Regions from separate parts of the Pseudoalteromonas sp. SW0106-04 genome, predicted to be linked through region 2. Evidence: predicted binding sites of a transcription regulator. Region 2 holds the regulator's gene; each other region holds the start of a gene.
What was found. Region 2 encodes sigma-54, which starts transcription at its own class of promoters, with help from an activator protein. Its sites were predicted from a motif close to GTTGGCACGNNNNTNGNNT; they were not measured.
Positions count from the first base shown of each region.

Region 1 (7,832 bases), 190 kb from region 2:
AATTGTTGCCGGCGCGCTCAAGGATAATGACCGGGCAACCGTGGTAGGGACTCGCTCCTATGGTAAAGGGTCGGTGCAGTCATTGATCCCCTTAGGCGATGGCCGCAGTGCTTTGAAGCTGACCACAGCGAAGTACTATACCCCCTCTGGCGTGTCCATTGAGGGGACTGGCATCGTTCCTGATGTGCCGATATTGCAACCTGCCCTTTCGCAATCAAATAAAGAAGTTATAATCAGCTTAGCTGAGGGGCAAAGTGCGCATAAAAACTTAACCGCACTGCTTGATAAACAATTACTAAAAGCTCAGCAACTATTAGAACAATAAAAACGCAGGCTCGGCTTTTAGCACGGGCCTGCACACTAATCATCAACAAAGATAAAAACACATTGTGCGCTTTTTAATATGGACTACGTTGTGTGTGCTGGTGCTCTTATCACCAGTACATGCGAAGCAAATCGCTATTGTCATTGATGACATAGGCTATCATCGTAATGACATGGCTGCCTTGCACTTGCCTGGCGCTGTAACTTACTCGGTGCTCCCTTTTACTCCTTACGCCACTCACTTTGCTCAACAGGCAGGGGCCTTAGATAAAGAGGTGCTTTTGCATGCCCCCATGCAAGCTATAAACGGTAAAGCGTTAGGGCCTGGGGGGCTGACAATGGATATGTCAAAAGAAGCTTTCCAACACGAGCTACGCAAGGCATTAGCCAGCCTACCCAATGCGCGCGGCGTCAATAATCACATGGGCTCGCTGCTAACCCAGCAAAATGCGCCGATGAGCTGGACTATGGAAGTGCTAAAAGAGCAGGATTTGTTTTTTCTCGACAGTAAAACAACTCCCAATTCAAAAGCGCAAACAATTGCCGGGCTATACGGTGTCAGCAATATTGCTCGCCATGTTTTTCTCGATAATATCACCACCGAGCAGCAACTACGTTATCGTTTTGAGCAGCTAAAGACTCTCGCCGATAAGTATGACTACGCAGTTGCAATTGCTCACCCCTACCCCGAAACGTTTGCCTTTTTGCAACAGGCATTGCAAGAGCTCGAGGGCGAAGGTTTCCAACTTGTGCCTTTATCTCAGCTAGTGCAGCAGCGCACAATTCGGCTTGCGCAGGCCGATAAAAAAAGTGTAACCGAGGAAGAGTAGAGGCCTCTAAAACAATCATAAGTGGCATGGCTGCTGATGACTGGACTCTGGTGCCGATAAACCACCTCCTCAGTATTCAACACCTGCCCAAGTGCTTGTTCTATGAACATAAAATTAATCTGTATCTTTTACACAAACAGTGAAAGCTTTTCTTTTCCTCTAGAGCACAAAAAACAACAAACCCATTAAAATCAACACTTTAAAAGTTGGCATGGACTTAGCAACGTATATTCCGAAACGCAAATCTATGGAGGGTACATTATGTTAGGTTGGTCAATTGCATTTTTAGTTATCGCTTTGGTCGCAGCACTTTTAGGTTTCGGTGGCATTGCTGGTGCAGCCGCTGGCATCGCTAAAATTATTTTCTTTGTATTCTTGGTACTGCTGGTTATCTCCCTTGTTGCTGGCGCCATTCGTGGTAAAGCGCCAAGGTAGTTATTAGTTTTACAGCACAAGCGGTCACAGGCGGGATAAAACCCGCGACCGCAACCAAAACACGTTTTTTGAATCCAGATTTAAAGAGTTAATATCTAAGGAGAGTTCTATGTTTAATCATTCAGCAACAAAAGCATTTATCGCTACATTATTTGCCGCAGTATTCGCTATGGGCTGTGAAGACAGTGGCGGTGCCGAAGAGGCAGGTGAAAAGATTGATGAGGCGATCACAGACACTCAAAACGCGGTCGAAGACGCGTGTGAGAATGTTAAAGAAAACGCCGGTGCAGAAGAAACAAACTGCTAATACAGGCTTATCTTCAAACAAAAAACCCGCGAAGTTCGCGGGTTTTTTTACGTCTCTAATTATTTAAAACTGACTGTTGGCCGCCGCAACCACATTGTCTACGGTGAAGCCAAAGTGCTTAAACAATTCGCCCGCTGGCGCTGATTCACCAAAGCTAGTCATGCCGATAACTTTACCATTCAAACCAACATACTTGTACCAGAAGTCGGCAATGCCTGCCTCTACGGCGACACGGCGAGTCACACTGCTGGGTAGGACACTTTCTTTGTACTGTGCGTCTTGTTGATCGAACAAGTCCGTTGATGGCATAGACACCACGCGTACCTGACGACCTTGAGCGCGAAGCTCAGAAGCTGCATCCATAGCAAGTTGTACTTCCGAGCCTGTGGCAATCAGGATAACTTCTGGCTCGCCATCACAGGTTAATACATACCCACCTTTTTTCACATCAGCAAGCTGCTGCGCATCGCGTGCTTGCTGAGCAAGACCTTGACGCGTAAAGACCAGCGACGTTGGCCCATCTTTGCGCTCTATCGCTTGCTGCCACGCAATGGCTGATTCAACTTGGTCACATGGACGCCAATTCACTAGATTCGGTGTATAACGTAGGCTCGCCATTTGCTCAACCGGTTGGTGAGTCGGTCCATCTTCACCCAGGCCGATGGAATCGTGGGTGTAAACGAAAATGCTAGGCGTCTTCATAAGAGCGGCCATGCGCACCGCATTACGCGCATACTCCATAAACATTAAAAAGGTTGCACCGTAAGGAATGAAACCTTTGTGCAAGGCAATACCATTCATAATGGCGGACATGCCAAATTCACGCACCCCATAGAAAATATAGTTACCTGACGCGTCGTCTTTACTAAGGCCTTTTGAACCACTCCAAATCGTTAAGTTCGACCCTGCCAAATCGGCTGAGCCGCCCATAAACTCAGGTAGCATGGGGCCAAAGGTATTTAAGGCATTTTGCGATGCCTTACGTGTTGCAGGGCTATCAGGGTTTGCTTGTAACTGCTCAATATAGGCTTGTGACTTCTCGGCCCAATCAGCAGGCAATTCACCATTTTGGCGACGTTCAAACTCCGCAGCAAGCTCAGGGTATGCCGCTTTGTATGCCGCAAACTTATCCTGCCAACTTTGCTCTGCTTGCGTGCCCTTCTCTTTGGCGTCCCACTGTTGATAGATATCATCAGGAATCGCAAAGGCGTCATGAGGCCAACCTAAGAACTCGCGAGCAGCTTTAATTTCATCATCGCCCAACGGTGCACCGTGGCAATCATGGCTTCCTGATTTATTCGGAGAGCCGTAACCAATCACTGTTTTACAACAGATAAGCGTTGGCTTGTCACCTTGGGCGCGGCCTTCATCAATAGCAGCGCGAATAGCCTCGCTATCGTGACCATCCACATTACGGACCACGTGCCAGCCGTAAGACTCAAAACGCGCGGGAGTGTCGTCACTAAACCAGCCTTCAACCTCACCATCAATAGAAATACCGTTGTCGTCCCAAAACGCAATCAACTTACCAAGGCCTAGAGTTCCTGCAAGCGAACACGCCTCGTGAGAAATCCCTTCCATCAAGCAGCCGTCGCCCATAAAAGCGTAAGTATAGTGATCAACAATTTCATGGTCAGCGCGATTAAATTGAGCAGCAAGGGCTTTCTCCGCGATTGCCATTCCTACCGCATTGGTGATCCCCTGTCCAAGCGGGCCCGTAGTAGTCTCAATACCCGGAGCATAACCGTATTCAGGGTGGCCCGGAGTTTTTGAATGAAGCTGACGGAAGTTTTTAATTTCCTCAATAGGAAGATCATAGCCGCTTAAGTGTAAAAGCGAATAAATCAGCATTGAACCGTGGCCATTTGAGAGAATAAATCGGTCACGGTCAGCCCAGTTAGGGTTGCTCGGGTTATGCTTAAGATAATCGCGCCACAGTACTTCGGCGATATCGGCCATGCCCATCGGGGCACCCGGATGACCTGATTTAGCTTGTTGAACCGCGTCCATGGAAAGCACGCGAATGGCGTTTGCAAGTTCTTTGCGTGATGGCATGAATTCTCCTACCTTTAAATGTATTTGCGCTGGGGCTTCACTCGCGCTCATGCTGGCGCGGGTAAAGAATAAGACGAAAGCCCATTCTTACTTATTCATCTGCCCCCTGCAATTAAAAATTGGGCATCGAACGAGTAACTTTAGAATTACTCATAACGAATAAAAATACTGATAACTAAAAGAGTACAAAAACACCAAGCAATAAAGGTCAAAAGACCGCTATACAATCAATTTTATTTAGACGTCTAGGCGTAAAAAGCTAGGAAATCACCTGTGATTTAGCTAGAATACGCGCCTTAATTTATGCTGCGCTCAACCCAGTGGCTGGTATGATCTTGGGAAGCGCGATACTTGTGAGCAGAAACTTATGGCAAAACATTTATTTACTTCTGAGTCTGTGTCTGAAGGACACCCGGATAAAATCGCTGACCAAATTTCTGATGCGGTACTCGATGCTATTTTGGCGCAAGATCCCCATGCCCGTGTAGCCTGCGAAACCTATGTGAAGACCGGTATGGTGATGGTCGGTGGTGAAGTCACAACCAGTGCTTGGGTCGATATTGAAGAGTTAACGCGCAAAACCGTGCGTGAAATCGGCTACACCCATTCCGATATGGGCTTCGATGCCGACTCATGTGCAATTCTAAACACCATTGGTAAGCAGTCTCCTGATATTAATCAAGGTGTTGACCGCGCTCGTCCAGAAGAGCAAGGTGCAGGTGACCAAGGCTTGATGTTTGGTTATGCCTGTAATGAAACCGACGTGCTCATGCCAGCGCCCATTACCTATTCACACCGCTTGGTACAACGCCAAGCCGAAGTGCGCAAAAATGGTGAATTACCCTGGTTACGTCCAGACGCCAAGTCACAGGTAACCTTTGCTTATGAGAATGGCAAGGCCGTTGGTATCGATGCCGTCGTGCTGTCAACGCAACACTGCGATTCTATTGCGCAAGATGACTTGGTTGAAGCGGTCATGGAGACCATTATCAAACCAACGCTACCGGCAGAGCTTATTACCGATGCGACTAAGTTCTTCATTAACCCCACTGGACGCTTCGTGATCGGTGGCCCGATGGGGGATTGCGGCTTAACTGGTCGTAAAATCATCGTTGATACTTATGGCGGTATGGCACGTCACGGTGGTGGCGCATTCTCAGGTAAAGATCCATCGAAAGTGGACCGCTCTGCCGCTTACGCAGCACGTTACGTTGCTAAAAATATAGTCGCGGCCGGCCTGGCCGATAAATGCGAAATCCAAGTGTCTTATGCCATTGGCGTTGCCGAGCCAACCTCCATCAGTGTTGAAACCTTTGGCACCGGCAAATTAGACGAAACGCGTTTAATCGAACTGATCCGCAAGCATTTCGACTTACGTCCTTATGGTTTAATTCAAATGCTTGATTTAGAACGTCCGATTTATCAGCCTACAGCGGCTTACGGCCACTTTGGTCGCAATGAATTCCCATGGGAAGCGACCGATAAAGCACAGGCACTTAAAGCCGACGCTGGATTATAAGTGAATTACCTATAAGTTAATTGAAAAGCGCCTATATGGCGCTTTTTTTATAGCTATAACCCCACTCTCGGCAGTTAATCCTCGCCGCAATCGCCGGCACTGATTGGCACGACTTGCAGAGCGTGTACTGCTGCTAACTGACTTTTCAAGCTCATCATAGTTTTAGATACACTTTTCAACGATACTTTATTACTGAGCCAGCGTGGAAGCTTACCACCTGGGTCGGCAAAAACCTGATAGCGGATAAGTAAGCCGTCGTCTTGCTGCGTCATTCGCCAGTTAGCAGTCAAGGTTGTGATGCGTATCCTATCACTTTTACGAGCGATATTTGGGTTATAGGCATGCACCCGTAACTCAGTGGTATAGTCATTGACACGCTGATAGCAACTTTGTGTATAAAGCTCCCTATCAGCAACGGGCCAAGGCGAATTAATCACCGTGTATACGCGGTTGCGATTGCCTTGAGAGTGCAAAAGACGAACTTCTTGTACTGCATGCAACCACTGCGATGCTTGTTGGGTGTTATACAGTAGCGTCAGTAACTGAGCTGTGCGGGCGTCGGCAACGAAAAGCTCAGCATAAATATGGTAGATACCATCTTTACTGACGGTATAGACCACTTTCAAATCAGGGAGGTTTTTATAATTCCGCCAAGGTTGGATTTCAGCCCCAGCTGCAAAGCTGAGGCTAAGTAGGCTAATCGCGCCAATAAGGTTGAACATCACGAGTCGCTTCTCGGCTTTGCTCCATGGCACTCAACAGACTATCGGTTTTTTGCGTCAACCAAGCCTGAATTTTGATGAATTGCTCGCTCTCATTACCTTGGCACAGCTGACCAAGGTAATCGAGGGTGAATAATTCAAAAGTGCCGTGCACAATATCTAGCCATGGCGCCCGAAAGCTCATGCGCAAAGACTCATCAAACAATGCGCCCAAACAACAGCCACTTAAAAGATTGCGTTCCAAGCGCTGCTTAAGCTGTAAGTACTGCTCGCTGGCTAGCGGCTGTTGAGGCTCAACGAGCTCTTTCATTTCCTGCCAATCATAGTCGAGTAGCCGTGCCGCCAGATCATGAATTGGCTGTTCACCAGCCTGAAGTTGCGCTTGCCCCCATGATTGTCGCCACCCTCGCTCAGTCAACCAGATTGTTAAATCTAACAACAGCAGGTTATAGCGTGTGCTAGTGAATATAGCCTGGACATCGTCAATGCTTGGTTGGATGGATTTTAGATCGCCTATCACCTGAGTCAGCTCTGGTGCTGCATTGATTTTCTTATAATAAGCATGCTTTTTCGAGGTAAAGGTTTTCAGTTGAATCGCCGTCTCGACCCAACTTAACTCGCTCAGTAACCACTTAAGTTCGCCGCGCAGACGCTCGGTCGCTTGTTTTTCAACGATATCGCTGAATAACCACAAACTATGGCGAATAAGACTGACACCATCGGTTACCCGTTTCAGCGTTTTAAGGGTCGGCTTTTGGAAATAACATTGTTCGTGTTTTTGTACAAAAGCAATGCCATAACTCAAGCACTTCTCCAGTGCCCGCTCTTGGCTGTCATCGTTGCTCAGCGGCACAAGGCCAATCTCTTTACTGGCTTTGAGCGGCTGATCGTCCGCCAGCCGATAACCTCGAGCTGCCTTTGAGTAATAACCCATGCGTAGAGGCAGGTTATCGATTAATTTTTCAGCTAGGGAAAACAGCTCACTGCGCTCACCCTTTACTAATTCAATCTCAAGCTCGCAAATCGGCTCTACATTGGCGTTGGCCGATACCTCACCCTTATCCAGCACCACCTCTATTTCAGTCCCTGCTTGGGTTTCAACTAACCAAGTGCGACGAATAAAGTTAGTACTAAATAGCGGATAGAGATTGTCGGCTAACGCGTCCACTTGCACCCCATGAGGCCAAATACTGGCATCAAAGTCGTGCAGCTCTGGACGATTTCCGTCAATAGGCAAATTGTACTCTGGACGCTGGTGCAGCCCACCCACGTTCTCACCTGCAAGCTTAATGGTTTGCTCACAAACGCCGTCACAACAGCGAGTACGAAGACCAATATCTAATGCTCTAAGCTCTCGGCTCGGGGTGTCGAAATAAGCATTTTGCAGGTTGCGTGCGGGTTTATTTTTTACGGTTTTTGCAAACTGGGTAATGAGTGCGGGTATGGACGGTATCACCGCCTCGGAAACTAAAAACTTAAGCTCTATCTCAGTGTCCATGCGCTATAGGAAGACCAATGAAATCGTCAAAAGCACAACATAAACAAAGCCGCCTACGAATGCAAACATTTTGCCATTTGGCCGTGCTATTTTGCCCCTTTACCCGCGTCGGTGAGTTACAAAATCACCCTTGCCAATCACT
Region 1 covers NZ_BCAI01000002.1:111,633-119,464, forward strand. Annotated here, with positions in the region: gene W04_RS03090 (S41 family peptidase) at 1-325, shown strand, start outside; gene W04_RS03095 (divergent polysaccharide deacetylase family protein) at 390-1,154, shown strand; gene W04_RS18675 (DUF1328 domain-containing protein) at 1,416-1,589, shown strand; gene W04_RS03100 (hypothetical protein) at 1,699-1,896, shown strand; gene tkt (transketolase) at 1,960-3,951, opposite strand; gene metK (methionine adenosyltransferase) at 4,319-5,470, shown strand; gene W04_RS03115 (START domain-containing protein) at 5,545-6,192, opposite strand; gene W04_RS03120 (CYTH and CHAD domain-containing protein) at 6,167-7,690, opposite strand.
Region 1: W04_RS18675 (DUF1328 domain-containing protein) is a predicted target of sigma-54. The motif match lies at 1,360-1,378, and genes of this name have one in related genera.

Region 2 (7,832 bases):
GGGATACTGGCAGCGATTTAACCGACGCTAAGATCTCGACGGTAATCACTACTCGTCTACTGTTTGATTCAGAAGTTGCAGGCACTGACATTGATGTTGATACCGACCAAGGTGTCGTTACGCTTAAAGGCAACGTAGATAGCGAAGCCGAGCGTGACCTTGCGATTAAAATCGCTGAAAACACAGAAGATGTTCGTGAAGTAAACGATGAACTGCGAGTAATGGCTGAATAATTAGTTGTAAGTTCTCGGTAGAAGGCCCAGCGTTGCTGGGCTTTCCTTTATCTACAAGCAGGCTTAATTAGCGGAGCAATCATGGACATTATTAGAATCATTTTCTCAATTCTTATTCCCCCACTAGGTGTATTTTTGCAGGTGGGTTTAGGGATGCACTTTTGGCTTAATATTTTACTAACCCTACTAGGCTACTTCCCTGGCCTTATTCACGCTATCTACATTATTGGACGGCGTTAAATAAGGAACCAAGTCGCGGTTCCAAGGAATGCGAAGATACCTACGATGTCGGTAACTGTGGTCAGCACTACATTACCGGCGAGCGCCGGGTCGATATTCATTCTCTTCAGAATTAGGGGAATAACCGCACCAGCAATACCCGCAGCGAGGAGATTCATAAACATCGCAAAGGCGATCACTAAACCGATTGTTAAGTCCCATTTCCAAAGCGCGATGGCGCTACCGATAAGCAAAGCCCACAGCACCCCATTCAAGGCCCCGATGGCCAGCTCTTTGGTCAGTATAAATTTCTGGTTGGTGGCGTTAATATGGCCAAGTGCGAGGCCTCGAATAACCAAGGTCAGCGTTTGCGAGCCGGCCACGCCCCCCATTGACGGCACAATACCATTGAGCACGGCTAAAAATGGCAAGATACCCAAGGTGGTTTCGAAAAAGCTCGCCACAAATGCGGCCAGCATCGCGGTCAATAAATTTACTCCAAGCCAAACGGAGCGCCGCTGAGTACTTTTAAATACAGGTGCAAAGGTATCTTCTTCATCATCTAGACCGGCTAAGCTCAGTAAACTGTGTTCAGCGTCTTCTCGGATAACATCGACGATATCATCAATGGTAATACGTCCAAGTAAGTGCGCTTGATCGTCGACTACAGGGGCCGAAATCCAGTTGTGACGCTCGAACAGTTGCGCCACTTCAGACTCATCCATGGTGATTGGAATAGATTCACACTCTTCATCCATGATATCGCGCACAATGGCATCTGGCATGGTGGTTAGCAAAGAGCTCAACGGCATTGAGCCTAAAAAGCAGTTATTTTTATCGACTACGTAGAGCTCATCGGTGCCTTCAGGTAACTCGCCTTTGAGACGTAAGTAGCGCAGCACCACATCAACAGAGACATCGGGACGGATAGTCACTGTATCGGTATTCATCAGCGCCCCAGCTGAGCGCTCCTGGTAAGACAGAGCCGTAGTTGCACGGTCTCTATCTTGGATATCCATCGCCTCAATAACGTCTTTATAAACGGGCTCTGGTAAGCTTCGTAATACTTCCCCTAAGTCATCATCGTCCATGTCCTCTGTCGCTGCGGCGATATGCTCAGGCTCCATGCGTGAGATAATGCTCAGGCGTACATCTTCAGAGAGCTCTTCAAGTACATCACCTTGGACATCAGGGTCGACGAGCGCCCATAGTTTAGAACGTGTCTTATGGGGCGATGATTCTAATAATAATGCGGTATCACAGGGCGCAGTTTTGGCGAGAAGCCTGCGTACATGAACAAACTGGCCGCTATTAAGAGCTTCGGTGACTTCTTGAAGTTGTTGCAGCGGGTAATCTTGTTCATAGGCTTCTGGCATAGGCATCCCTTAAATACAAAAAATGGGGTGGGAAATAGCGTGCAAGCAAGCGCTTACAAGCCGTTGATTAGTTTAACCTAACTAAATCAATGATAGCAAAAGTAAATGCCTAAGGGTTATTCTTGTTCGTGGAACTTTTCTGCAATGAGCGCCCCGATAGCTGCCAACGCGGCGTCGGCATCAGGGCCTTCACACTGCACGCGCACTTCCTTACCTTTGCCGCTCTCAAGGAGCAGTAAAGCCAAGACACTGTCGGCCTGTGCGCTCTTATCACCTTGATATAACATTATTTCGGCATCAAAATTCATCGCCAGTTGCGCCAATTGTGAGGCTGCACGAGCATGTAGGCCTAACTTGTTTTGAATAATAAAAGTACCTTCAACCATCACTATTTTTCCTGCTCTCGATGGCGAATTTTCACGTTCGGATAAGTATCTAAAAAGCGCTCTCCCAAAGTTTGGGCAAGGTACACTGAGCGGTGTTGACCCCCAGTGCAGCCAATAGCAATGGTTAAATAACTACGGTTATTACGCTCTAGGTGGGGTAACCAAGTTTGAACAAAAGTTTGGATCTGCCAAGTGAACTTTTGCACGATTGAGTGACTGGCTAGATAATCTTGAACGGGTTGGTCTAACCCTGTGAGCGCCTTTAGTTCAGGTTCCCAATGGGGATTGGGGAGAAACCGCACATCAAACACATAATCAGCATTTTTTGGAATGCCATGTTTAAACCCAAAAGACTCAAAAGTGATCAGTAATTGCTTGTCTTTTTTACCCAGCACTTTTTCACGGATCATCTCCGCCAACTGGTGAACACTGAGCTCAGTTGTATCAATAATAAAGTCGGCGTGGGAGATGAGTACATCAAGAAGCTGCTTCTCTTCACGAATAGCGACATCCAACGTCATATTTTGCATGGATAAGGGGTGTAGTCGACGAGTTTCAGAGAAACGCTTAATCAACGTTTGTTCGTCACTATCAAGGTAAAACAGCGAAGGCTTAGCAAACTCAGGCAGGTAAGCGAGAATGTCGTTAAATTCATGCTGTTCTTTGGGCAAATTGCGCACGTCGATACTGACGGCAATTTTGTCATAATTTGCTGAAACACTGCGCACCAAGGAGGGGAGTAAAATAACTGGGATGTTATCTACGCAATAGTACCCAAGGTCTTCGAGCACCCGTAACGCGACTGATTTTCCAGAACCCGAGCGACCACTGACAATGATAAGTTCCATCCGACAACTCCTTGTTTTACCCCAAGACGCACATTTAAACCACACCATGAATCAATACGGCGCGCATTAGTCGGCGATCAATTGATAAAGCTCTTGATCGCTGCTGGCCGAGCGCAGTTGTTTACACAGTTGTTTGTCTTTTAGTTTATCAGCAATTGTCGCTAAGGTCTTCAGGTGTTGTTCAGTCTCATTGGCCGGCACTAAAAGTGCGACAAAGATATCCACTGGACGGTTATCAATGGCATCAAAGTTAATGGCTTCGCGATTGGTTACAACAATGGCAATCGTACTGTCGATACCATCGAGACGGCCATGTGGAATAGCAACGCCTTTGCCGATGCCAGTACTGCCCAGCTTTTCGCGGGTTAGCAAAGCATCAAGTACCGATTGCTCGCTGAGGTGAGGACTGTGCTGATGAGCCACCTGAGAGAGGTACTCCAGCATTCTTTTTTTGCTATTAAAAAGGACCGCAGCTTTGCTGCAGTCCTTGGTAAAGAGTGAATCTAGGTTCATGTTAGTGACGAGATAATTTCTCTTTATGTTTAATCACTTGACGGTCGAGCTTATCAATTAAGCCGTCGATCGCCGCATACATATCCTGGTGCTCTGCGGTTGCGAACAGTTCACCACCGTTAACGTGAAGAGTAGCTTCTGCTTTTTGTGTTAGTTTTTCAATATCAAGAATGACATGCACATTATTTATATGGTCAAAGTGACGCTCTAATTTTGCAAATTTGCTATTCACATAGTTGCGAAGAGAGTCAGTGATTTCTACGTGACGACCGGTAAGATTTAATTGCATAAGCATTTTCCTTCTTGTCTAACGTCTATATCAAACTTTTACGCTGATTTGACGGTGGAATGGCTAGCGATTCACGATATTTAGCAATCGTGCGCCGAGCCACTTTAATTCCTTGCTCGGCTAGTACGTCGGCAATCTTGCTATCACTCAACGGTTTAGCAGGATTCTCCGCAGCTACTAGCTTTTTGATCAATGCTCGAATCGCTGTGGACGAGCATTCACCTCCGTTTTCGGTTGTAACATGGCTGGAGAAAAAGTACTTCAGCTCAAAAATACCCCGTGGTGTATGCATATACTTTTGGGTGGTCACACGGGAAATCGTTGACTCATGCATTTCCACCATTTCGGCAACGTCATTAAGCACCATTGGCTTCATTGCCTCTTCACCATGTTCAAAGAATGCCTGTTGTTGTTGAACAATGCAATTAGTTACTTTAAGTAGCGTATCATTGCGTTGTTCCAAGCTCTTTATAAACCATTTCGCTTCTTGTAAATGCGAGCGAATAAATTGACTATCACTTTGCGACTTACAGCTTCGCGACATTGATGCATAGTGATCGTTAACGCGGATCTTAGGCATACTATCTGGGTTTAATTCAACCACCCAGCGGCCTTTAACTTTCTTCACTGATACATCTGGAATCACATACTCTGACTGCTCTCGCACAATCGTGGCTGCAGGAGTCGGATTTAAACTGTGTATCAGTGTCATCACCTCTTTTAACTGCGCTTCTTTAAGCTTAGTCTTTTTCATCAAGGTGCGATAGTCACGACTACCAAGCAAATCAATATAGTTACAAACTACCTCTTTGGTCTCTTCAAGCCAAGGGGTTTGTGGGTCAAATTGCTTGAGCTGGATCAACAAGCACTCTTGTAAAGAACGCGCACCAATTCCTACTGGATCAAAGAGTTGGATACGCTTAAGAACGGCTTCAATTTCATCAAGCTCGATACCATCGTCTTGTTCATCATGATTCAAGCTTTCCAGCAGATCTTCACAACTGACTGTTAAAATGCCGTTGTCATTGATGGCTTCAATGATGGCTGTGGCGATGGCCTCGTCGGTGGCACTAAAAGGTGTTAATTGCAGCTGCCACATTAAATAATCGTGTAACGACTCGGTGGTTTCGCCTTGGTAGATAGACTCATCTTCTGGCATAGGCCCAGAGGAGGCAACGGGAGCCGCACTAATATACTCATCCCAAGACACATCCATGGGCAAGTCTTCACTGATGGACTCGTTGTTCATGGCATCAGCACTTTCAACTTCATCCTTACTGGCGCTGGCCGTCTCGGCGGTATCGTTATTTTGGTTGTCGGACGTCGACTCTTTTTGCTCTTGGTTGTCGTTATTGTCGGCGTAATTGTCTTCTTCAACTTCAAGTAATGGGTTGGCGTCCAACGCCTCTTGAATTTCTTGTTGGAGATCCAAAGTACTGAGCTGCAACAGGCGAATCGCTTGCTGCAATTGTGGGGTCATTGTTAATTGCTGGCCTAGGCGCAGCTGTAATGATTGCCTCATGTATCTCTAACAATCCTTTAATCGTTATAATCTAAACTGCTCACCCAAATAGACGTCGCGAACCGTTTGATCGGCAAGAACTTGCTCTGGAGTGCCAGAAGCAATGAGCTCGCCATGGGAAACAATGTATGCGGTTTCACATACGTCTAGGGTCTCTCGCACGTTGTGGTCGGTGATTAATACACCAATGCCACGATTGCGCAGATGCTCTATGATTTTCTTTATATCTAACACTGAAATAGGGTCGACACCAGCAAAAGGTTCATCCAACAAGATAAACTTGGGGTTTGCCGCCAATGCTCGCGCTATTTCTACCCGGCGACGTTCGCCACCAGATAACGCCATTCCTTGTGAGTCTCGAATGTGCTGTATATTAAACTCATCAAGTAGGCCCTCAAGCTCGCTTTCACGCTCTGCTTTGCTTAAGCCCTTGCGGGTTTCCAGGATGGCCATCAAATTTTGAAAAACTGTCAGCTTTCGAAAAATAGATGATTCTTGCGGTAAATAACCAATACCTAAGCGCGCACGAGAGTGCATCGGCATCAAGGTGATATCCTCATCATCAATACTGATGGTGCCTTTATCACTGGGTACCAAGCCAACTATCATGTAAAAAGTAGTTGTCTTACCGGCTCCATTAGGGCCGAGCAAGCCGACGATACTACCTGCTTGTACTTCTAAGCCCACACTTTTGACGACCTCCCGGCCTTTATAGCTTTTTGCTAATTTTTGTGCTTTAAGAGTCGCCATTATTGCTCTTTCTCCGGCGTATCGTCACTTTGTGGTGTTAATGTTGTGCGCACTCGTGTGCTGGAGTTTTCATCCTTTTCGGCGGTGATCAGCTGTTTGGCAATATCATAGCTTATGGTTTCGGCAACGATATGCTGGTCGGCCATGGCAATCTTAGCATCACCTTGAATTTTAAGGGTCTCAGAGGCGACGTCATAACGAATTTCCAGCGCCTGTGCAGAAATCTCAGTGCCATCTTCCATCACTTCGGTGTACACAGCTGGTGAGCCGGTGGCTACGAGCAATTGCTTGTTATCACCCAATTCTGGACGACGGTGAGCCTCAAGGCGGTCAGCTTTTATTTCCCGTTTGCCGTGAACAATATGCACGTTCTTATCAAAAATAGTGATATTTTCTTTGATCAGTGCTTGTTGTTTGTCGGCATCAATTAACACTTCCTTGGCGGTAATTTGCTCAGCAGTAGCGCTAGCAGAGCACAAGCCAATTGCGATGGATGTAATTAATGCACTGATTTTATTGGTCATAATATATTGTTCGCGTATGTTCTGTTAATTCAACTATCTCTGTATTGAGGTCTGCTTTCAAGCCTTGCCCGGTGATCTTCATATTCGGGCCACTTAATACTACAGCCTGCTCGGACTCCATGCGCTGGCTATCTATATCAACTTGAATGGCCTCAGCGCTGACCTTCTCAATCATCGCCCCTTCTTTTAAGTTGGTGGCGGTGACGTTATTTTCCAAGATCAAAATGTTGTTGTTGTATAAAGTTGCTTCATCGGCGTTTACCTGCCAATTTTCTGTTTCACCATATAAGGTAAATACCGGCTTGGTGAAATGCGTAAACCCGAGTTCTTGATACAGCTCCATTTCCTCAGCATAAACGGTGTGGCTTAACTTACCCTGATCGTTATAACTAGTCTGACTTAGCCCAGTTGCGATATAGTCGGGTGTGGCAATATGGTCTTGCTGAGCGACACCATCATCTGTCGACTTCATAAAATAAGGGTACCAAAGCCACGCCATCGCGACGATAAATAGCAGTGATATGAGCGCTCTCGCTGCGTTCATGTGCTACTTCCCTGTGTTCCCAGGCTATGTCCTTGGGCCAGCATCAGCAAATCTGTGAGCTCACGCACAGCACCAAAACCCCCTGGTAGCAAGGTACTGTAATGGGCTATTCGCTTAACCAATGGGTGAGCGTCGTTAACCGCTACGGCGAACCCGACTTGCTCCATCACCGGTAAATCAGGGCCATCATCACCAATGTAGGCTATTTGCTCATCGCTTAGGTTTAATGTGCGTTTTAACTGTGCATAGGCTTCGAGCTTATTCTCTTTACCTTGATAAATGTGGGGGACACCCAAGCTTTGCATTCGCGTTTGTACTATCTGTGATTGTCGCCCGGTGATAACAGCAACTTCAACACCCGCATTGAGCAACGCTTTAATGCCGAACCCGTCTTTGGTATTAAAGGCCTTTAATTCCTCGCCTTGATTGCCTAAGTAAATACGGCCATCTGAAAACACGCCATCAATATCGCAAATTAACAATCGAGTGCGCTGTGCACGTTGCCACGCGCCTTCGTCTATGGCTTGGTATAACTCTGAAAACAACACTAAATCACCCCCGCGCGCAATAAGTCTTGCGTGTTCAGCGCGCCAATGGGACGTTGCTCGTGATCGGTCACGATGAGTCC
Region 2 covers NZ_BCAI01000002.1:303,741-311,572, reverse strand. Annotated here, with positions in the region: gene W04_RS04110 (BON domain-containing protein) at 1-233, shown strand, start outside; gene W04_RS18680 (YqaE/Pmp3 family membrane protein) at 315-473, shown strand; gene mgtE (magnesium transporter) at 470-1,828, opposite strand; gene W04_RS04100 (HPr family phosphocarrier protein) at 1,945-2,217, opposite strand; gene rapZ (RNase adapter RapZ) at 2,217-3,062, opposite strand; gene ptsN (PTS IIA-like nitrogen regulatory protein PtsN) at 3,129-3,575, opposite strand; gene hpf (ribosome hibernation promoting factor) at 3,577-3,864, opposite strand; gene W04_RS04080 (RNA polymerase factor sigma-54) at 3,890-5,386, opposite strand; gene lptB (LPS export ABC transporter ATP-binding protein) at 5,411-6,136, opposite strand; gene lptA (lipopolysaccharide transport periplasmic protein LptA) at 6,136-6,660, opposite strand; gene lptC (LPS export ABC transporter periplasmic protein LptC) at 6,650-7,204, opposite strand; gene kdsC (3-deoxy-manno-octulosonate-8-phosphatase KdsC) at 7,201-7,752, opposite strand; gene W04_RS04055 (KpsF/GutQ family sugar-phosphate isomerase) at 7,752-7,832, opposite strand, start outside.

Region 3 (7,832 bases), on a different contig from region 2:
CTAAGCGTCAGGGCACAGGTTTAGGCCTAGCTGTGGTTGCCTCAGTGGTGAATGCCCATAAGGGGCAAATAAAAGTAGAGAACCTTCAAAACGGTGGCGCGCAATTTACGCTAACGCTTCCTGTTTTGCACAGCAATACCCAGGAGCAGAGCAATGAATAACTATGTACTTGTTGTCGAGGATGACAAGGGGTTACGCGAAGCCCTAATCGATACATTAACACTGTCAGATATTCGCTGCATCGCAGCAAAAAGTGGTGAAGAAGCAATCATGATGCTAAAAGATCATAATGTTGCTTTAGTGGTCAGTGATGTGCAGATGCCCGGTATTAACGGCATTGAATTACTAAAAAGTATCAAGCTTAACTACCCAGACATGCCGGTATTGATGATGACGGCCTATGCCACTATTGATGACGCGGTCGAAGCCATGCGTTTGGGCGCCATCGACTATATGGCAAAGCCATTCGCCCCCGAGGTCTTACTGAATTTAGTGAGTCGTTATTTACCTAATGAGACGGCTAGCCAAAGTGGCCCAGTGGTTGCCGATGCCAAAAGTTTGGCGCTACTTGATTTAGCCAATAAAGTGGCTGACAGTGACGCGAGTGTTATGGTGATGGGCCCAAGCGGGAGTGGTAAAGAGGTATTGGCGCGCTATATTCACGACCAATCGCCGCGCAAAGAGGCGCCATTTATCGCTATCAATTGCGCAGCCATTCCTGAAAACATGCTTGAATCGACTTTGTTCGGTTACGAGAAAGGCGCGTTCACTGGCGCTGTGAATGCCTGTCCAGGTAAATTTGAGCAAGCACAAAATGGCACCATTTTACTTGATGAAATTACTGAAATGGATTTAGGCCTACAAGCGAAATTGCTACGTGTATTGCAAGAGCGCGAGGTTGAGCGCTTAGGGAGTCGCAAAACCATCGAGCTCAACGTGCGGGTGTTGGCTACTTCAAACCGTGATCTCAAAGAAGCGGTCAGAGCCGGTATATTCCGGGAAGACTTATATTATCGCCTCAACGTGTTCCCGCTGACCTGGTTGCCGCTCAATCAGCGCCCCGGGGATATAATTCCACTGGCTGAACATTTATTAGAGCGTCATTGCCAAGCTAGCAAACAAGCGACTGCTTCGCTCAGTGCCGATGCCAAAGAGCGCTTAATGGCGCATACTTGGCCGGGAAATGTGCGTGAGCTTGATAATGTTATTCAGCGTGCGCTGATCTTAAAATCCGGTGACGAGGTGCACGCCAGCGCCATTTATATCGAAGAGTTCGTCTCTGATGATGAAGTTGAGCTCAATGCGCATCAAGACATGCCCGCTGCGCTCAATCAACACTACGATGAATTGCCAGTGGCATCACCCCAAGGTGTAGACCAAGCCCATAACTTTAAAGATGAGCTTAAAAACAAAGAGCACAAAATAATTCTCGATACCTTAGCGCGCTTCAACGGGAAACGTAAGGATGTTGCTGATGCCTTAGGGATCAGCCCACGTACCTTGCGCTACAAAATAGCGCAAATGCGCGAGCAGGGGATCCACCTTCCTGCATAGTCTCGTCATAGTGCTCTATTTCAGCCCGGGATATGCTCGGGCTTTCTTGTGGGCGTCAAAAATATAGCTTGTCTAATTCTTCAGTGTCAAAATTAAAAGCGCAATAACTCTTTGTTAAATAACAATATTTTATTGGCACGACTTGTGCATTGTTCAGGGTAAGTTTAATTAACTGAGTGATGCCCAAGATGAAAGTCCAAGCCAACTCATTATTTCAAGAAATGCAGTCGCTCGCGCAAGAAGCGCAAGCTCGCAACCCATTGAAAGAGGCACAAAACCAAGTGCCGCAAACATCGACCAGCCAATTTGGTGAGCTACTAAGTAGCGCAATCGATAATGTTCATAACCTACAGCAAGATGCTAAATCGAAAGTGGTTGCTGTGGAGATGGGTGATCGCCGCGTTTCTCTTGCCGAAGCAATGATCGCATCGCAAAAATCCTCTGTCGCATTTGAGGCCACTGTGCAGGTTCGTAACAAGCTAGTGGAAGCCTACAAAGACATTATGAACATGCCTGTATAACGGATAGCGGAGAACAGTTGTGGCACAAGCAAACCAATCAACAGATTTAGCCCTTGCCGATGGCGGTGTTGACATGAACACCGACTCCTCGGGTGAACAGCAAGAACAAAAGTCTGGCTATTTAAGCGCCCTCAATGGCGTGGATATGCTTCGACAGGTGACGCTGATCATCGCTTTGGCTATTTGCTTGGCCATCGCTATTTTTATCATAATTTGGGCGCGTCAGCCTGATATGCGCCCGTTAGGCAAAATGCCTACTGAGGAATTGATTCAGACCTTGGATTTCTTGGACGCGCAAAAAATCGATTATGAACTCGATGGCAACGTGATCATGGTTGCCGAAGATGCCTATCAAGATATAAAACTAAATATGGCCCGAGAGGGGCTTACTCAAGGCCCGCAATCGGGTACCGATATCTTGATGCAAGACATGGGGTTTGGCGTATCACAGCGTCTTGAACGTGAACGTCTCAAGCATTCTCGCGAGCAGCAGCTTGCGCGTACTATTGAAGAACTTAATAAAGTATCGCGCGCCAAAGTGTTACTGGCTATTCCTAAAGAAAACGTATTTGCTCGTATTGAGAAGAAGCCTTCAGCCACGGTTGTTGCTACGGTTAAACGCGGCCGAAACCTCAACAGTGAGGAAATAGACTCTATCGTCGATATTGTCGCCTCGGCCGTACAAGGACTGTCTCCTGAACGAGTCACGGTGACCGATCAAAATGGTCGTCTGCTTAACTCCGGTTCACAAAATTCGTTATCGGCGCGCTCACGTAAAGAGTATGAGATTGAGCGTCAACGAGAGCAGGAATATATAGAAAAAATTGACAGCATCATGATCCCGGTGGTCGGACTGGGTAACTATACTGCGCAGGTTGACTTGGTCATGGATTTCAGCGCAGTAGAAGAGACTCAAAAGCGTTACAACCCAGATTTGCCAGCGGTTCGCAGTGAAACCACATTAGAAGAGAATAACATTGGTGGTTTAGCGGTCGGTATTCCTGGCGCCTTAACAAATCAACCGCCAGTGAACTCTAACATTCCAGAGAATGCGTTGGACGAGCAAAGTGCGCAAACTCGCTCACCGTCGCGCAGCCACAAAGAAGCGACCCGTAATTATGAGCTTGATACCACTATTTCTCACAAACGTAAGCAGACTGGGGTGATCCGCCGTATCAGTGTTTCCGTGGCTGTGGATTACACACAAACGGCTGGTGCGGATGGGCAAACCACCAGTGCGCCGCGCAGTGCCGAGGAGCTCAACAATATTCGTCGCCTACTACAAGGAGGCGTGGGTTTCGACATGCAGCGTGGTGATGCCCTAGAAGTCGTAAGTGTCCCCTTTGTACGTGAAGATCTAGGTGCGGTTGCTGAACTGCCACTGTGGGAGCAAAATTGGTTTATGAAGATAGTGCGTTTAGCACTGGGCGCATTAGTGATAATTGTGTTGATCATCGCCGTTGTTCGCCCCATGCTTAAACGACTTATCTACCCAGATGATACACTGGAAGAATACAATGAAGATGCGTTGAGTTCGGGTGTGGATATCGGTGATAGCACATTAGAGATGCTAAACAAAGATTTCGACTCGGCAGCGGTGGGCTTCTCCTCCGACGGGACACTACAGCTGCCAGACTTACATGGTGATGAAGATCTCCTAAAAGCGGTTCGCGCCTTGGTTGCCAATGAGCCTGAACTATCCTCGCAAGTAGTTAAAGCATGGTTGAGTGAAGATGACTGAAGAACAACAGCAACTAACTAGCGGCTTCGATGTTGATAAACTCGAAGGCGTAGAGAAAGCAGCAATCCTGCTACTGAGCTTGTCTGAAGAGGATGCCGCGCAAATTCTTAAACACCTTGAGCCTAAACAAGTGCAAAAGGTGGGGATGACCATGGCCGCGCTTGATGACCTTAGTCAGGATAAGATCAGCGCTGTGCACAACCTGTTCATTGAGCAAATTCAGCAGTTCAGCACCATTGGCTTCCAATCAGAAGACTTTATTAAGAAAGCTCTGACGGCCGCATTAGGTGAAGATAAAGCGGCAAGCCTGATTGACCAAATTGTGATGGGCTCAGGTGCGAAAGGTCTTGATTCATTGAAATGGATGGACTCCAAACAGGTGGCGAACATTATTCGCAACGAGCACCCGCAGATCCAAACCATCGTTTTATCTTATCTGGAGCCAGAGCAAAGTGCAGAAATTCTGGCCCAGTTCCCAGAAAAAGTACGGCTGGATTTAACCATGCGGATTGCCAACCTCGAAGAGGTGCAGCCAGCAGCGTTGCAAGAGCTCAACGAGATTATGGAGAAGCAGTTTGCAGGTCAAGCTGGGGCACAAGCTGCGAAGATGGGCGGCCTGAAAGCGGCGGCCGATATCATGAACTACCTCGATACCAATGTCGAAGGCCAGTTAATGGACTCTATTCGCGAGCACGACGAAGAAATGTCGCAGCAAATTCAAGATCTCATGTTCGTTTTCGAGAACCTTATGGATGTCGATGACCGAGGCATTCAGGCCATCCTACGCGAAGTACAGCAAGATGTGCTGATGAAGGCAATCAAAGGCGCTGATGACGGACTGAAAGAGAAAATCTTTACCAATATGTCCAAACGGGCAGCCGATATGCTGCGTGACGACCTTGAAGCCATGGGCCCTGTGCGTATCAGCGAAGTGGAAGCGGCGCAAAAAGAGATTCTCTCCACGGCGCGACGCTTATCCGACTCCGGTGAAATTATGCTCGGTAGTGGTGGTGGCGAGGAGTTCCTCTAAGCCATGAGTGAGTCAAAATTACGTCGTGGGCAACGATTAGACGCCAGTGAGGCAGCCGATGAGCTGCTGCAGAACTGGCCTATTCCAGATGTCAGTGCCGACCCAAAGAAATACCAAGGGCGTTCAACCGCCTTTGGGACACCGCTCGAACAGCTTTACAAAAAGCATGTCGAGGAAGATGAGCACCGCGATGGCGAAGAGATCCAGACTCCTGAGGAGACCGACTTTCCTAAACTAACCCTTGAAGAGTTAGAGCAAATTCGCCAAGACGCCTACGAAGAAGGCCTCAAACAGGGGCATGAACAAGGCTACGTTGATGGATTTGATAAAGGTGCCAGTGAAGGCAAAGAAGCGGGGTTCCAAGAAGGGCTAAAGCAAGGCAAAGAGCAAGGGCTCGAAGATGCGAAGCCCATTATTGACGAACAACTGGAGGCGTTAAAAAGCACGTTAGAAGCGCTTGATGAACCCGCCAAACACATTGATGAGCAGGTTGAACATGAGCTGATTTTTCTCGCCAGCGAGTTAGCCAAAGCCATTACCTTGAGTGAGTTAAAAACCAACCCCGACACTATTTTAAATGCGCTTCGCGCGGCAACCGAAGCCTTGCCAAGTAATGAGGCAATGTGCCAAATCAGCCTCCATCCAGATGATTTAGCGATAGTGACGTCACACTTCAGTGATACCGAGTTGGATAATCGTCATTGGCAGCTACTAGGTGAGCCGACTTTGGCGCGCGGTGATTGTAAAATCAAGCAACAGCGTTCATCTATCGATTTCACATTAGGGTTGCGAATCCAACAAGTACTGGAACCGTTTTTGCACGACAGCGGTGTCCATGTGCGTGATGAGCCAAAATCATGACAACTTCATTAAGTGAGCGTTTGCACCAGCAGCGTAAACACATCCATCAACCTCAGGTCGCGGTAGCGGGGAGCTTGACCCGCGTTGTTGGCCTGACCCTTGAAGCAAAAGGGCTGCAAGCACCGCTGGGTAGCCAGTGTCAGGTCGAAACGAACCAAGGCTTAGTCGATGCCGAAGTGGTGGGGTTTAACGACGACGTGCTTTATTTAATGCCCAATGACCGTATCTCTGGGGTGTTGCCAGGAGCCCGCGTTATCCCTCAACACAAGCAGCAAGGGCTGCCCGTCGGGATGAACTTACTCGGACGTGTGGTCGATGGATTGGGGCGCCCTTTAGATGGACTCGGGCCACTGCGCTGCGAGGAGTTTACTCACTTTGCCAAAAACACCATCAATCCTTTAGCACGGCGACAAATAAGCCAACCCATGGACGTAGGCGTGCGTGCTATCAACTCTATTATCACCGTAGGTCAAGGCCAACGTATGGGCTTGTTTGCCGGTAGTGGCGTGGGTAAATCGGTATTGTTAGGGATGATGACCCGAGGCAGCGCGGCCGATGTTATTGTGGTTGGCTTGGTGGGTGAGCGTGGCCGTGAAGTTAAAGAATTCATCGAGGAAATACTGGGTGAAGAAGGGCGCCGTCGTTCTGTGGTGGTGGCCGCGCCGGCTGATGCATCGCCATTGATGCGTCTAAAAGGCTGTGAAAGCGCCATCACTATTGCCGAATATTTTCGCGACCAAGGCCTCAATGTATTGTTATTACTTGATTCGGTCACTCGTTATGCCATGGCGCAACGGGAGATAGCGCTCGCCGTTGGTGAACCACCCGCCACTAAAGGCTATCCCCCTTCGGTGTTTGCCAAGCTACCTGCTCTGATTGAGCGTGCGGGTAATGGCGGTGAAGGCCAAGGCGCCATTACTGCCTTTTTCACGGTGTTGTCAGAGGGAGATGATTTGCAAGACCCGATTGCTGATGCCGCACGAGCTATTTTAGATGGCCATATTGTGCTTTCACGAGAGCTTGCCGACAGTGGCCATTACCCGGCCATTGATATCGAAAAATCGATTAGTCGAGTCATGCCGCAAGTGGTCTCAGAGCAACATATGCAGCAAGCGCGGTTAATCAAGCAAGTGGTGGCAATGTACAATGAAAACAAAGACATGATCACCCTGGGCGCATACCAAAAAGGCACCGATCAGATACTCGATCAAGCCATTGATATGATGCCGCGTATTAATAACTTTTTACGCCAGGGAATGAAGGATGTGGTGCCTTACGATGAGTGTTTAACGTCGTTAGCCAATTTACTAGGGCAGGGAGGTAACCATGGCTAAGCTGGCGCTGCTTTATAAACTTGAATCGGATAAAGAAGAGAAGCTGCGTGCTGACTTTCTAGGCGCGCAACAGCACTGGCAGTCTCATCAGCAAAAGCTCAATGGACTTAACCAGTTTCGCCAAGAGTATTTTGCACAATTGACACAAAAGGCACAGGCCGGTTTATCCAGCGCTGGATTTAGTCACTACCAAAACTTCATCAGCAAAATAGACCAAGCCATTGAGCAGCAAACACAGGTGGTTGAAACTGCCCACAGAGTCACCGAGCAGCACCAATCACAATGGCGTCAACAGCGGGTACGTACTGAAGCCGTAGCCAAGTTAATTGAAAAAGAAAAAATTAAGCAACAAGCGAAGTTAGCGAAAGCAGAGCAAAAAATGTTGGATGAATTCGCTACCAATCAGTTTTATGCCCGACGGCGTTCAGGCGAAACTGGTATGTAACTTGCTGTAATTTTCTAAAAGCTTAGTTAACCTTGCAAAGCGGCACTGCTTTGCCACCTTTGAAGGGGTCATATGATGACACAGGTAGAATCAGTAATTGTCCTTCCCCAATCGGGACAGAGCCAAGATAAGGGGGCTTCATCCACTTACGACTCTGGTGAGAAAGAGTTTGCGCAATTCTATTCTCAAGAGCAGCAACGCCAAGACCGTGTGAAGCGCTCCCCAGAGGATGAAAAGCAGGCCATTGGTGGCTTTGTGGGTCAAAAAAGTGATTCAAAAGAGCCCCAAAAAAATACTCAAGAAACCGAACAAAGTGTTGATAAATCAGCGGAAAAGGTTAACGAGC
Region 3 covers NZ_BCAI01000011.1:40,585-48,416, forward strand. Annotated here, with positions in the region: gene W04_RS13020 (PAS domain-containing sensor histidine kinase) at 1-161, shown strand, start outside; gene W04_RS13025 (sigma-54 dependent transcriptional regulator) at 154-1,554, shown strand; gene fliE (flagellar hook-basal body complex protein FliE) at 1,743-2,075, shown strand; gene fliF (flagellar basal-body MS-ring/collar protein FliF) at 2,095-3,816, shown strand; gene fliG (flagellar motor switch protein FliG) at 3,809-4,846, shown strand; gene fliH (flagellar assembly protein FliH) at 4,850-5,707, shown strand; gene fliI (flagellar protein export ATPase FliI) at 5,704-7,041, shown strand; gene fliJ (flagellar export protein FliJ) at 7,034-7,486, shown strand; gene W04_RS13060 (flagellar hook-length control protein FliK) at 7,559-7,832, shown strand, end outside.
Region 3: fliE (flagellar hook-basal body complex protein FliE) is a predicted target of sigma-54. The motif match lies at 1,686-1,704, and genes of this name have one in related genera.

Region 4 (7,832 bases), on a different contig from region 2:
TTTGGTCATAAACAGCGATATCTGCAAGGATCTTACGATCGATTTCTACAGAAGTTTTCTTAAGACCGTTGATGAAACGGCTGTAAGACAAACCATTTTGACGAGCTGCTGCGTTGATACGTGCAATCCATAGTTGACGGAAAGTACGTTTCTTCGCACGACGGTCACGGTAAGCGTATTGACCCGCTTTAGTAACCGCTTGGAAAGCTACGCGGTAAACACGTGAACGTGCACCGTAGTAACCTTTAGCTTGCTTTAAAACTTTCTTGTGACGTGCGCGCGCGATAGTACCGCGTTTTACTCTTGCCATTATTCTATACCCCTATTAAGCGAATGGTAACATACGAGAAACTAAGCCGTGATCGTTCTTGTGAACCATTAGCTTAGGACGTAGGTGAAGCTTACGCTTAGAGGTTTTCTTGGTCAGAATGTGACGAAGGTGCGCTTGTTTACGCTTGAAACCACCAGAAGCAGTTTTCTTGAAGCGCTTAGCGGCGCCACGGTGTGTTTTTAGCTTATAAGCCATTGCAATAACTCCAATTGATATTGCTTAAATTTAGCAAGCAGGCGGTTTGAGTTCACAAACACTTTTTTGGCCCAACTTACTCCCAAAACCGGTGAGAGCGCTTAAAAAAGCGCCCTACTTCAACCGGATAGATACAGGTGCCACTGACTTAGAAAATAAGTCATGTGGCTTGTAAACCTGCACTAATTCGTTAAACGCGCGGAGTATACTATTTTTTAGCCACCGGCGCTAGCATCATGATCATTTGGCGGCCTTCCACTTTTTTCGGGAATGACTCGACCTGTGCCAACTCTTGCAGATCATCTTTAATGCGATTCAAAAGCTCGATACCAATTTCTTGGTGGGCCATTTCACGACCACGGAAACGGATCGTTACTTTTGCCTTATCGCCAGCTTCTAAGAACTTGGTTAGATTACGAAGCTTAACTTGGTAGTCACCAATGTCTGTACCAGGGCGGAACTTAACTTCCTTAACCTGAATTTGCTTTTGCTTCTTCTTCTGTTCTTTTTGCGCTTTGCTTTTTTCAAAAAGGAACTTACCGTAGTCCATTACCTTACAAACGGGGGGTTCAGCATTTGGGCTGATCTCTACTAGATCGACACCCGCCTCATCCGCCATTGACTGAGCTTCACTCAGGGACACGATGCCTGCTTGTTCACCTTCAAAGTCAATTAGTCGAACTTCTTTTGCCGTAATATCTTCGTTAATACGATTTTTTTGGACCTGTTGTTGGCCCTTTTTTCCGCCTCTAATGGTACGTTCCTCCAAGAATATTAAAAACTAAAAGGGTGTATTCGATACTGTTTGATACACCCTTTCGATCACAAATTACTGTCTTGTTTTAATTTCATTTGTGATTTTAGTGATAAAGTCATCGACTTTAAATTTACCTAGGTCTTCACCTGTACGTGTTCTTACTGCCACTTCTTGCTGCTCTACTTCTTTGTCACCAACAACTAGCAAGTAAGGAATACGTTTTAAAGTATGTTCGCGAATTTTAAAGCCAATTTTCTCATTTCTCAAGTCGGCTGCGGCGCGAATACCCAGTTTATTCAATTTTTGTACAACTTCGTGCACATAATCAGACTGTTTGTCAGTGATATTCATAATCACCACCTGCTTAGGAGCAAGCCAGGTTGGGAACAGCCCTGCGTATTCTTCGGTCAAAATACCGATAAAGCGTTCGATTGAACCCAGAATAGCACGGTGAATCATCACCGGAGTGCGACGCTCATTGTTTTCAGCCACATAAGTTGCGCCAAGACGTCCTGGTAACATAAAGTCTAGCTGTACTGTACCACACTGCCACGCTCGCTCTAAGCAATCATACAAAGTAAATTCAATTTTCGGACCATAGAAGGCACCTTCACCTGGTAGGTATTCGAATTCAATGTCTTTATCGCTCAATGCCTGCGCCAAGGCTTTCTCGGCTTTATCCCACAATTCATCTTCACCGATGCGCTTTTCCGGGCGTGTAGAAAGCTTTACAACAATCTTTTCAAACCCAAAGGTCGAATAAGTGTCATAAACCATATCGATACACGCCGTCACCTCTTGCAAGATTTGCTCTTCTGTACAGAAAACATGAGCATCGTCTTGAGTAAAGCCACGTACGCGCATCAAACCGTGTAACGCACCCGATGGCTCGTTACGGTGACAACAACCAAATTCAGCCATACGCAAAGGCAAGTCACGGTAAGATTTCAAACCTTGGTTGAAAATCTGCACGTGACCAGGACAGTTCATTGGTTTAATAGCATACTCACGTTTCTCTGACTCCGTGGTGAACATGGCATCGCCGTATTTGTCCCAGTGGCCTGATTTTTCCCACAGTCCACGGTCCATCATTAGCGGCCCTTTTACCTCTTCATAGTCATATTCGCGCAGTTTTTCGCGAACAAACTCTTCGAGCTCGCGGTAAATGCTCCAACCATCATTGTGCCAAAACACCATACCTGGCGCTTCTTCTTGCCAGTGCCATAAATCGAGGGCTTTACCGATTTTACGGTGATCGCGTTTTTCCGCTTCTTCTAAGCGCTGCAAGTAGCCTTTAAGTTGCTTTTTATCACCCCATGCGGTGCCATAAATACGCTGCAACATTTTATTGTCAGAGTCGCCACGCCAGTATGCACCGGCTACTTTCATCAATTTAAAGTGCTGACAAAAGCTCATATTAGGTACGTGAGGACCACGACACATATCCACGTACTCTTCGTGGTGGTATAAACCAGGGCGGTCATCTTTAGCGATATTCTCGTCTAAGATTTCAACTTTATAAGGTTCGCCACGTTGTTCAAACGTGTCGCGGGCCTGTTGCCAGCTCACGGTCTTCTTAACCACGTCGTATTTGGTTTTCGCAAGTTCTTTCATACGCTTTTCAAGCGCTTCTAAATCTTCTTGCGTCAGCGAGTGCTCCATATCGACATCATAATAAAAGCCGTTGTCGATAGTTGGACCAATGGCCATTTTTGCATCAGGATACAATTGCTTAATGGCGTGGCCGATAAGGTGCGCACAGGAGTGACGGATAATTTCTAGACCGTCTTCATCTTTTGCGGTGATGATCTCTAACCGTGCGTCTTCGCTGATTAAATCACAGGCGTCAACACGCTCACCGTTAACACGCCCAGCGATGGTCGCTTTGGCAAGGCCTGGGCCGATGTCTTGTGCTACGTCTAACGTGGATACAGGGTTTTCGAATGAACGCTGACTGCCGTCAGGAAGAGTAATTACTGGCATGTTTAATCCTTGTACAGTGGTGACACCTACGCCGCGCCACGTGTATTTATTTGTCTATTTAATAAGTCTAATCAACGCTTATACCAACAAGCATTGCGATGATACTGCCGCCCACAAAGCGTGAGCAAGGCGCTATTTTGGCGCGCTATAGAGGTAAATACAAGGCTCGTCTGCTAATTTTCTTAACAAATTTTGTATGCGCTTCTGATATACTAATGCCATTGATAAAAAAGGTGATATTTGACTATGCATACTTGCGGCGTAGAAATAAAAGGCAGTGAAGTTTTACTATGCCTTCTAAGTAAAGAAAATGATGTGTTTGACATCCGTGATGTGCGCCAAACACGTTTTGTTTTAAGCGATGCCAACGATACTGAAGAAATCCAAAAGTTTCATCGCGACTTTAAAAAGCTGATGGAAGATTACCAAGTGGATGCTATCGCCATCAAAGCGCGACCTCATAAAGGTAAGTTCGCTGGCGGCGCGGTTGGCTTTAAAATGGAAGCGGCACTGCAGCTGATAACTAACTTAGATGTGCACATTATTAGTGCCACAGAGATGAAAGAACAGCTTAAGCGCAATCCATTACCTATTGAGTTTGCTGATACGGGACTGAAGAAGTTTCAAGAGCAAGCCTTTATGACGGCGTATGTCGATATTATGCTGCGCACTTACGCTAAACAGTAATCCCCCCGACAGTAACAGGCCGCAGAAATGGCCTGTTACGTCATCGCCCGGTAATAATCTCTAACGCATGCCTCTCATCCATGTCCAACTCCTCGGCTAAAGAGCGCGGTGTCGCGTCAAAATGCGCAAACGGGTGTTCATTTTCATAGTGTTCGCTGAGGTGTTCTAACACCTTCGGGTGAATATAATACTGTTCGCAAATGTTCGCGGTATTGCCTAATTGCTTGGCAACGAGTTTAACCAGTTGAGACTTAAATTTGCGCCTTGGGTGCGCCTGTACCTGCTCTGCGGCTACGTGGGCAAAGCGTACCGCCATTCGCGTCCCCGCCCAGGTACGATAATCTTTGGCACTAAAGTGGCCGCCAAAAACACGGTGGATAAATTCGTTAATATCATCACTTTGCAGGTCATGCCATTGGCCTTGTTGATAATAACGTAGCAAGCTATACCCTTGTTGCTCTGCACTTGAAGCCACTAATTCAGCAAGCTCAGTATCGTCAATGCGCACCTCTCGGTGTTTTGCGTGTTTACCTTTAAAGCTAAATTGTACATGGTCGTCTTTAATATCCACATGCTTGCGTCGAAGCGTGGTTAACCCACACGTTTCATTGGCTTTGTAATAATTATTATTGCCTACACGAATCGCGGTAAGGTCTAAGATTGCGCACCCAAGCGCGCACACTTTGTCTTTCGTCCAATCAGGTTCTGCCAATAAGGATAAGCATTGCCCTCGCGCATTCGGAAGCTGAGCAGCGAATTCACCTAATTTGGCAAATTTTTTTTGCTGTTGCGCCAATTGCCAATGGGCGTGGTAAATGTATTGTCGCTTTCCTTTGCCATCAACGCCAACGGCCTGCACCTTATTGTACTGGCAAGCGCTAATACGTACATCACGCCACATAGGAGGCACAACCAGCTCTCGCATTCGTTTTAAGTAAGTACGACTGGTTATCTTTTCCTTATCAAGATGGAAGTATTCAAATCCTTTTCCCCGTCTACGACGCGTTGTCGTGAGGGTATTACACTCGTGATAGGTTGTGCTTGGGGCAACGTTACAATCCATTTTTCTTCCTTCTTTTTCCGATAATAGCTACTACGCAGCACATCTTCACCTGGCGCACTGTGAAAGGTAAAAATAATACGCTTTGTTGGCTGTACGACTATGACGTTTTTACCGCCTGCAATTGAAAAGCTTTCATAGTTGCCCATGAAAAAGGCGTTGGCTTACACATTTCAAGCGTTCGAAGACAAAGTTAAAGTACTGTTTAATAATGGATTTTTATCCATCCCCTCGATTTGGCACAAGCATTGCTCCTATTAAATCGAATTCAAAATTGAAGGAGCACAATTATGACAATGCAACGTTCAGAGAAAATCACAGACATTATCAAAGTACTAAAGGGTGGCATTGATTTTTACTCCGATGCCAAAGACAACATTGATAGTAATGATGTACGTACCGTGTTCCAAAACATGATCGATGAAAAGCACAAAGCGGTGACCGACTTGCAACCCTTTGCCATTGAAGAGCAAGGCGAAATTGAAACCGGCTCAGACACCTTGGTTGATGTACGTAAAACCTACACTAAGGTGATGAGCGCGATTAAGAGTAACGAAGAGCACACGTATATCAAACACCTTGAAGAGGTTGAAGATAAAGTGCTTGAAGAGTTCGACGATGCACTAGAAGAGTCGCAGCCACCTCAGTGCGCACAAGTTCTTTCTCAGCTTCGTGAACGCATGCAAATTTGCCACGATGAAATGAAGGCACTGCAAGAAGCAACAAGCTAAATTATTTCTCTCCCCAAGACGATGTAGCGGGCCCATGGCCCGCTTTTTTATGTCGACAAAAACTAAACCTTTAGTCTAATTCCAACAGAAATCACCTCAAAACAATGGAAAGTGTCGACACTCTGTGCTTGATTAGGTGTTGAAGAACCTAAAATGACAACATCTATCCGGGCAAGGAGGCAGTCAATGCCGCAACAACAAGACAATCACTCCCCTTCACTACCGTTAACGTTGAGCCAATACCAAGGCTCATTTTCAACGCCGCTTAGCGAGCGAACCATCGCCGAGCATCTTGATTATATTGTCGACAAACACCCAGACAATGAGGCGATTGTGGTGCGCCACCAAGGGATCCGTTGGACTTACCGCCAGTATTTACGGGAAATAGAGCGCCTCGCTGCGGGCTTACTCGCTCTTGGTGTGCAGCCAGGGGATCGGGTTGGCATTTGGTCTCCCAACAATATTGAATGGTCCTTGGTGCAATTCGCAAGCGCCAAAATTGGCGCCATTATGGTGTGCATTAATCCCGCCTATCGTCCTCATGAGTTGGCCTTTGCCATAAACAACGTGGGTGTAAAGTATTTGGTGATGGCCGAGCAATTTAAAGCATCAAACTACGTTGACATGATCTACCAGCTTGCACCGGAATTAAAAGACGGTAGCAAAACCACGCTGCAGGCGCTGCCCACTCTAGAGCAGGTTATTATTCTCTCCGAGCAAGCTTTTGCCGGCATGACATCATTTAAGTCGGTTCAACAACTGGGCGAGGATGCGCACTACCAGCAAATGCGGGTTATTGAAGCGCAACTTCGACCTGATGACGCCATTAATATTCAATTTACCTCCGGCACAACCGGAAACCCAAAAGGCGCCACCCTCTCGCACCGCAATATTTTAAACAACGGTTTGCTGGTTGCCCAAGCGATGCACTTTAATGATAAAGACAGACTGTGTATTCCAGTGCCCCTGTACCATTGCTTCGGCATGGTGCTGGGCAATCTAGTGTGTTTGGCCAGCGGTGCCTGTGCGATATTTCCAGCCCCCTCGTTCGATGCAATCAGCACCCTAAGCTGCGTTGAGCAAGAGCGCTGTACGGCGCTCCACGGCGTACCAACGATGTTTATTGCGCAACTAGAGCACCCCGACTTTCAGCAGTACGATCTCAGTACCTTGCGCACCGGAGTCATGGCTGGCAGCACCTGCCCGCAAGAATTGATGCGCAAAGTACACAGTGATTTTCATATGCGCGAAGTGGTGATTGGTTACGGGCAAACAGAGTGCAGCCCCATCAACCATATTACCCAAACCGACGCACCAATTGACAAACAAGTGCAAACCGTGGGCCGAGCAATGGCACACACAGAAATTAAAATTATTGATGAACGCGGTCAAATCGCTGCCATTGGTAGCCCGGGTGAAATTTGTGCTCGCGGCTACTGTGTGATGCAAGGCTATTGGGGCGATGAAGCGAAAACTAACGCCACTATCGACGCTGAGGGCTGGCTACACTCTGGCGATTTAGGAGTCATGGATGAGCAAGGTTACGTGACCATCGTTGGCCGAATTAAAGATATGATCATTCGCGGTGGCGAGAACATTTATCCGCGCGAAATAGAAGAAGTGCTGTATTTGCACGACGCTGTCAGTGATGCGGCGGTCTTTGGTATCCCCGATGATAAATTTGGCGAGCAAGTATGCTTGTGGCTCAAAGCGAAGGACAACCGCGATATCGATGAGCCGCAAATTCGGGCCTACCTAAAAGACCAGCTCGCCTACTTTAAAGTGCCAAAGTATATTCGTATCGTTGAAGAGTACCCGATGACGGTCACCGGGAAATTACAAAAGTTTAAAATGCGCGAAATGATGCTTGCAGAGCTCAAGGAGCAAGCACAAAGCGCGTAGCTAGGTGTCGGCATAGTCACCACAGTGGTGCAAAATTAGCACACTCGTTGCGCTAGGTTTTACGCCGCAAAATCGCTACACTGACGCCTTAAATCAGTTAGTTATGTGTGGTGCTATGCTTTCCTTTTTCGAGAAATTAACCGCCCCTTTTCCCGAGCGCACAACGACCGCGCCACCCAAGGGATT
Region 4 covers NZ_BCAI01000017.1:59,690-67,521, forward strand. Annotated here, with positions in the region: gene rplT (50S ribosomal protein L20) at 1-310, opposite strand, end outside; gene rpmI (50S ribosomal protein L35) at 326-526, opposite strand; gene infC (translation initiation factor IF-3) at 735-1,295, opposite strand; gene thrS (threonine--tRNA ligase) at 1,356-3,266, opposite strand; gene W04_RS16550 (DUF3010 family protein) at 3,513-3,953, shown strand; gene W04_RS16555 (DNA topoisomerase IB) at 3,994-5,016, opposite strand; gene W04_RS16565 (PA2169 family four-helix-bundle protein) at 5,304-5,744, shown strand; gene W04_RS16570 (AMP-binding protein) at 5,931-7,646, shown strand; gene W04_RS16575 (ABC transporter ATP-binding protein) at 7,762-7,832, shown strand, end outside.
Region 4: W04_RS16565 (PA2169 family four-helix-bundle protein) is a predicted target of sigma-54. The motif match lies at 5,249-5,267, and genes of this name have one in related genera.